Regions from separate parts of the Buttiauxella gaviniae genome, predicted to be linked through region 3. Evidence: predicted binding sites of a transcription regulator. Region 3 holds the regulator's gene; each other region holds the start of a gene.
The links. The regulator sigma-54, encoded in region 3, starts transcription at its own class of promoters, with help from an activator protein. The targets are predictions, from matches to a motif close to GTTGGCACANNTTTCGCTNT.

Region 1 (2,277 bases), 520 kb from region 3:
GCTGCCGGGTCTGGGAAGCGCACTTCGATACGGCGTGCTTTCGGAGACGCAACCACTGGGATACGAATAGAAGCAGAACGGTTACGGGCAGAGTAAGCCAACATAACAGGTGCTTCATAACCTGGGACCAGACGCTTGTAAGAGTTGGTTGTCGGGTTAGACAGGGCGTTGATGGCTTTAGCGTGTTTGATAACACCGCCGATGTAGTACAGCGCTTGCTCAGACAGGCCAGCATATTTGTCGCCAGAGAACAGGTTTACGCCGTTCTTGGACAGAGACATGTGGCAGTGCATGCCGGAACCGTTATCGCCAAACATTGGTTTTGGCATGAAGGTCGCAGTTTTGCCGTATGCGTGAGCAACGTTATGAACCACATATTTGTAGATCTGAATTTCGTCTGCTTTTTTGGTCATGGTGTTGAAGCGGGTAGCCACTTCGTTCTGACCAGCAGTTGCCACTTCGTGGTGGTGAGCTTCAACAACCAGGCCCATTTGCTCCATGGTCAGACACATTGCAGAACGCAGGTCCTGGGCTGAGTCGACCGGTGGAACCGGGAAGTAACCGCCTTTAACAGCAGGACGGTGGCCTTTGTTGCCGCCTTCGTATTTGGTTCCGGTGTTCCATGCGCCTTCGATATCGTCGATAGCAACGTGAGAACCGGAAATAGAGCTACCGAAACGGATGTCGTCAAACAGGAAGAATTCTGGTTCTGGCCCAAACAGTACGGTATCGGCAATGCCAGTGGAGCGCAGGTAATCTTCAGCACGTTTTGCGATGGAGCGCGGGTCACGGTCATAACCCTGTAAGGTGCCTGGCTCAAGAATGTCGCAACGAATGATAAGCGTCGAGTCTGCGAAGAACGGGTCAATGACCGCGGTGGATGCGTCTGGCATCAGAACCATATCGGATTCGTTAATACCTTTCCAGCCACCAATCGAGGAGCCATCAAACATTTTGCCTTCTTCGAAGAATTCAGCATTCACCTGGTGAGCAGGGATTGTGACGTGCTGTTCTTTACCTTTAGTGTCAGTGAAGCGCAAATCAACAAATTTCACTTCATGCTCATTCAGCATCGTCAATACGTGTTCAGCGGACATACTTAACTCTCCCGGATTGGTCATTGTCGTCGTGGTAACGAGTGTTCAATACATTCTTCATTGGCTTTTCGCCTTGAAAGTATTAAAGCGAAAACTGTGCCAACTTTTAAATTACCCTAAAAAGGCGCTATCATGCGCACCATAGTGCAAAAGGGATGCACCATGATGGATAGTTTGCACCAATGTAGTGCTTCAGTCTGAGATTTGAGCACCATATTGGTGCAATTTTCGTTATGGCTCCCTTTTTTGCTCCGTGAAAGCGATCACAAACCCTTACTTTCAACATTGTTTGTAAAGGTTCTTTGTGATCCTGTTCTGTCCTTCGATTAATACGTGTACAATAACGCGCTATTTCTAATGCCTGAGGCAAAGTTGTGATCGAAAATCTGCGTAACATCGCCATCATCGCGCACGTTGACCATGGTAAAACTACCCTGGTTGATAAGCTGCTGCAGCAATCTGGTACTTTCAGTAACGAACGTGCTGAAGCTACCGAACGCGTGATGGACTCCAACGATTTGGAGAAAGAGCGTGGGATTACCATCCTCGCTAAAAACACCGCTATCAAATGGAATGACTACCGTATCAACATCGTTGATACCCCTGGGCACGCCGACTTCGGTGGTGAAGTTGAACGTGTAATGTCCATGGTAGACTCCGTTCTGCTGGTCGTTGACGCAATGGATGGCCCAATGCCGCAGACGCGCTTCGTAACCAAGAAGGCATTTGCCCACGGTTTGAAGCCAATTGTTGTTATCAACAAAGTTGACCGTCCTGGCGCGCGTCCTGACTGGGTTGTTGATCAGGTCTTCGACCTGTTCGTAAACCTCGACGCAACCGACGAGCAGCTTGATTTCCCAATCATCTATGCATCAGCATTGATGGGTATCGCGGGTAACGATCACACTGATATGGCGGAAGACATGACCCCGCTGTACCAGGCGATTGTTGACCACGTTAAAGCACCAAGCGTTGATCTTGATGGTCCGTTCCAGATGCAAATCTCCCAGCTTGATTACAACAACTATGTTGGCGTTATCGGCATCGGTCGTATCAAGCGCGGTAAAGTGAAGCCTAACCAGCAGATCACTATCGTTGATAGCGAAGGCAAAACGCGTAACGGTAAAGTCGGTAAAGTACTGACTCACCTCGGTCTGGAGCGTATTGAATCCACCGAAGC
Region 2 (2,277 bases), 2.3 Mb from region 3:
TCACTCCGTCATCGAACCAACTTGACCCCAAATCTGACCACCAAATTCTCCCGATGCAGAGGGAAAACTAAAAATGCATCGGGAAGATTTTTCACGCTAACTTATTGAATCTAAATCACATAAAGATTCGCAAAGAGGCATGAAAACAAGAATTTGGCTCCTCTGACTGGACTCGAACCAGTGACATACGGATTAACAGTCCGCCGTTCTACCGACTGAACTACAGAGGAATTGTGCAACGGGGCGCATATTAGCGATAAGCGCCGGGCATGTCAAAGGGTTCGCGAAAAAGTTTTTCGCTTGCTCTATTAATGTTCAACTTGTTGAGTATTAAGGCGAATTATTCTGTTTTTTTAGCCAGCCTGAATCACGACCTCTCCGAACCCTTCAACGATCGTTAACCCTTTTTTATATGCGGACTATTTTGGTGCGAATGAGCGCAAAGAGTGACCGCCGCGTAACTTGTGATGTTTATTGTTAACCAGATGTGATCCCCGCTGTAATTTCAGCGTGTTGTGCCAGGCCCTCTACCACCGCGCTCTATACTGACATATGTCGAAATATCGGCACGCGCTTAGTCACGTTGGCAACTATTTTGCTTAATGTTTTAGGCTGCGAAAACGTAGGGAAACCCCGCCACAAGAATTTGTCAGGATGTCATTCGTTTAGTGCATTTTGTTCGCGTTTTTGCTTTTGAAATGGCTCTTAAACCGTTGTGCATAAACCTCTTTGCTTCTTTGCTAAGGAACATAAAAATGTCGCTGAAATTTATCAGAAGTCCTCTTTCTCTGGTGTTGGCAGGTTGTCTGGTGACGGCGTTTTCCGCCCAGGCTGATATTGTAATTGGTGTCGCCGGGCCGTTTACCGGGCCGAATGCGACCTATGGCGATCAGTACTGGCATGGCGCTACGCAAGCGGCTGAAGATATTAATGCCGCAGGCGGTATCAACGGCGAGAAAATCAAACTGGTGCAGGGGGATGATGCCTGCGAACCAAAACAGGCGGTTTCGGTTGCTAACCGTCTGGTTGATCAAGATAAAGTTAAAGCCGTGGTCGGCCATTTCTGTTCGTCTTCCACTATGCCTGCCTCAGAGGTTTATAACGATGCGGGCGTTCTGGCTATTACGCCGGGGTCAACTAACCCGCAGATCACCGAGCGCGGCATGAGCGATATGTTCCGCATGTGCGGGCGTGACGACCAGCAAGGGCAGGTGGCGAGCGATTTCATTATTGATAAGCTGAAAGCCAAACGCGTGGTGATCATTCATGACAAAGACACCTACGGGCAGGGGCTGGCGGATGCTACTAAAGCGGCGCTGGCGAAACGTGGCGTGAATGATGTGATGTACGAAGGTTTGTCGCGCGGTGAAAAAGACTTTAACGCCCTTGTCACCAAAATCAGCGCGCAAAAACCGGATGTGGTGTTCTTCGGCGGCTGTCATCCGGAAGCCGGGCCGCTGGTGCGCCAGATGCGTGAGCAGGGCGTGCAGGCCAAATTCTTCTCCGGCGACTGTATCGTGAACGAAGAGATGGTGACCGCCGCGGGCGGCCCGCAATACACCAACGGCATCTATATGACCTTCGGTAAAGATCCGCGTTTGATCCCAGACGGTAAGGCCGTTATCGACAAATTCCGCGCCAGCAAATTTGAACCAGAAGGCTACACCCTTTACTCCTACGCCTCTATTCAGGCCATCGCCGCCGCCTTCAAAGCGACCGGCGGCTCAGATTCCGCTAAAGCGAGCGCCTGGCTGAAAGCCAACCCGGTAGATACCGTGATGGGCAAAAAATCCTGGGACGATAAAGGCGACCTGAAAGTGTCGGATTATGTGGTTTATCAGTGGGATGACAAAGGTAAGTACACCGAAGTCCAGTAAGATTCTCAGGACAATAATACGTCATCGGGTTTTGTAGGGGGCATAAGCGGCAGCGTCATCCACCATTTACACCGGCTATTGCAGGTGAAAGTGTCGGGTGACGCTTCGCTTACCCGACTTACAAAAGAAGTTTGTCAGCCGCGATAAAAGAGACCGCCTGTCTATGGACGCATTCTTCCTGCAACAGTTGATAAACGGCCTAACGCTGGGTTCCGTTTACGGCCTGATAGCCATCGGCTACACCATGGTTTACGGCATTATTGGCATGATTAACTTTGCTCATGGCGAAGTGTATATGATCTCCGCCTATCTCTGCGCCATAGGGCTTGCGCTGCTGTCGTTCTTTGGTTTGCACTCGTTTCCTTTGCTGATCCTCGGCACGCTGGTGTTTACCATTGTG
Region 3 (2,277 bases):
AGTTCACCTAAGCACCCTGTTATGCTAACGGCCCGTTACACCAGGTAACGAGCCGTAGATGCCGAAACAGTTGCTCGGATTATCAGTGTTGTTTTAGTTTATCTTTATGTTTGGTTAACTGGCGCGCCAGTTTATCAATCAGACCATCAATTGCCGCATACATATCCTGGCCATCAGCGCTGGCATGAATTTCTCCGCCATTCACATGGAGTGTTGCATCGGCAATGTGTGTGACCTTTTCCACCTTTAACACAATGTAGACCTGGTTAATTCTTTCGAAGTACTGCTCCAGTTTGGCAAACTTCGTACTCACAAAATCGCGCAGTGCGTCAGTGATTTCGACGTTATGTCCTGTAATGTTGAGCTGCATAGTGTCTTCCTTATCGGTTAGGTCACACCAGTTGTTTACGCTGGTTTGACGGTGGTATGGATAAAGACTCTCGGTACTTCGCAACAGTGCGGCGTGCCACCATGATCCCCTGATCGGATAGCATAGTCGTTAACTTACTATCACTCAGAGGTTTCGCAGGATTTTCCGCCGCGATTAACTTCTTAACCAGTGCTCGGATCGCCGTTGAGGAAGCTTCGCCACCCCCTTCGGTATTCACATGGCTTGAGAAGAAATACTTCAATTCAAAAATGCCGCGCGGGCTATGCAAATACTTTTGCGTCGTCACACGGGAAATGGTCGATTCATGCATTTCGACCACTTGCGCGATATCCGCAAGAACCATGGGTTTCATGTGTTCTTCGCCATGCTCGAAAAAGCCTTGCTGTTGTTCAACGATGCAACGGCTGACGCGCAGCAGCGTATCATTGCGGCTTTCAAGGCTTTTAATCAACCATTTCGCTTCTTGCAGGTTACTGCGAATAAATTGCGAATCGCTGTCATTGCGGGCGTTGGTGCCCATCGCTGCGTACTGCTGATTTATTTTCAGACGCGGAATACTGTCTGCGTTGAGTTCTACAGTCCAGCGGCCGTGAAGCTTTTTGACCAGAATATCGGGAATCACGTATTCGGGTTCACTCGTCTGAATGGACTGGCCTGGACGTGGATCCAGAGACTGAATCAGGCACATTGCTTCTTTCAGGACTTCTTCTTTCAGACGCGTGACGCGCATCAAGCTACGGAAGTCATGATTGGCGAGCAAATCTAAATGATCGCTTACGATCAGGCGAGCTTCTGCCAGCCACGGTGTTTCGCGGCTGAATTGTGAAAGTTGGATCAACAAGCAATCGCGCAAATCGCGAGCCGCGACGCCGACCGGGTCGAAACGCTGCACGCGTTTAAGAACGGCTTCCACTTCGTCGAGGGTGATTTCGTCATCACCCATGCTTTCCAGAATTTCTTCAAGCGAAACCGTGAGATAACCCATCTCGTCTACGGCATCGACAATAGACGTGGCGATAGCGGTGTCGGTGTCAGAAAACGGAGTGAGATCGACTTGCCACATCAGATAGTCCTGAAGTGACTGCGTTGTTTCTCCCTGATACACCGGCAATTCGTCGTCAATGTAATCTGTTCCAGTGCCCGATGGCGTACCCGCGGTATAGATTTCATCCCAACTGGTATCCAGCGGTAACTCGTCAGGCATCTCTTTTTGTTCGAGCGCCTCGCGAGTGTCTAATGCTTCAATTTCACGAACTTCCTGAGTATCAATTTCATCATGCAGATCGGTTTGCTCAAGCAGGGGGTTACTTTCCAGTGCTTGCTGAAGTTCTTGCTGTAGCTCTAACGTCGATAGTTGCAACAGACGAATCGCCTGCTGCAACTGGGGAGTCATAGCAAGTTGTTGGCTAAGCCGTAATTGCAAACCTTGCTTCATATTCAGAGCGAGCGTCCTCAGGTGTATACTCGTCATACTTCGAACTGCAGGGGCTTTGTCTGCACTCCCTTGCCGCCTACCTGCAACTCGAATTATTTAGAGTATAAATATTATGATCTTTCCTACCCTATCAGAGTCTGAACTCTTCGCCCAGATACACGCGCTTCACATGCTCGTCTTCCAGGATCTCAGCTGGCGTACCATGGGCGATTAAATGGCCCTGGCTTACGATGTAGGCGCGTTCACAAACCGCCAACGTTTCGCGTACGTTATGGTCCGTAATCAGCACACCGAGCCCGCTGTCTCGCAAATGTTCGATGATTCGTTTGATGTCGATAACGGAGATGGGGTCAACACCTGCAAAAGGTTCATCCAAAAGAATAAATTTTGGATTTGCAGCTAAAGCGCGGGCGATTTCTACACGACGACGCTCACCGCCGGACAAAGACTG

Region 1: glnA (glutamate--ammonia ligase) is a predicted target of sigma-54. The motif match lies at 1,182-1,201, and genes of this name have one in related genera.
Region 2: AB1E22_RS17500 (branched-chain amino acid ABC transporter substrate-binding protein) is a predicted target of sigma-54. The motif match lies at 583-602, and genes of this name have one in related genera.

The regions. Positions count from the first base shown of each region.
Region 1 is NZ_JBFMVT010000002.1:1,927,024-1,929,300, forward strand. It holds gene glnA (glutamate--ammonia ligase) at 1-1,097, opposite strand, end outside; gene typA (ribosome-dependent GTPase TypA) at 1,472-2,277, shown strand, end outside.
Region 2 is NZ_JBFMVT010000002.1:3,667,820-3,670,096, forward strand. It holds tRNA gene AB1E22_RS17495 (tRNA-Asn) at 155-230, opposite strand; gene AB1E22_RS17500 (branched-chain amino acid ABC transporter substrate-binding protein) at 756-1,877, shown strand; gene AB1E22_RS17505 (ABC transporter permease subunit) at 2,041-2,277, shown strand, end outside.
Region 3 is NZ_JBFMVT010000002.1:1,407,510-1,409,786, reverse strand. It holds gene hpf (ribosome hibernation promoting factor) at 83-370, opposite strand; gene rpoN (RNA polymerase factor sigma-54) at 393-1,826, opposite strand; gene lptB (LPS export ABC transporter ATP-binding protein) at 1,957-2,277, opposite strand, start outside.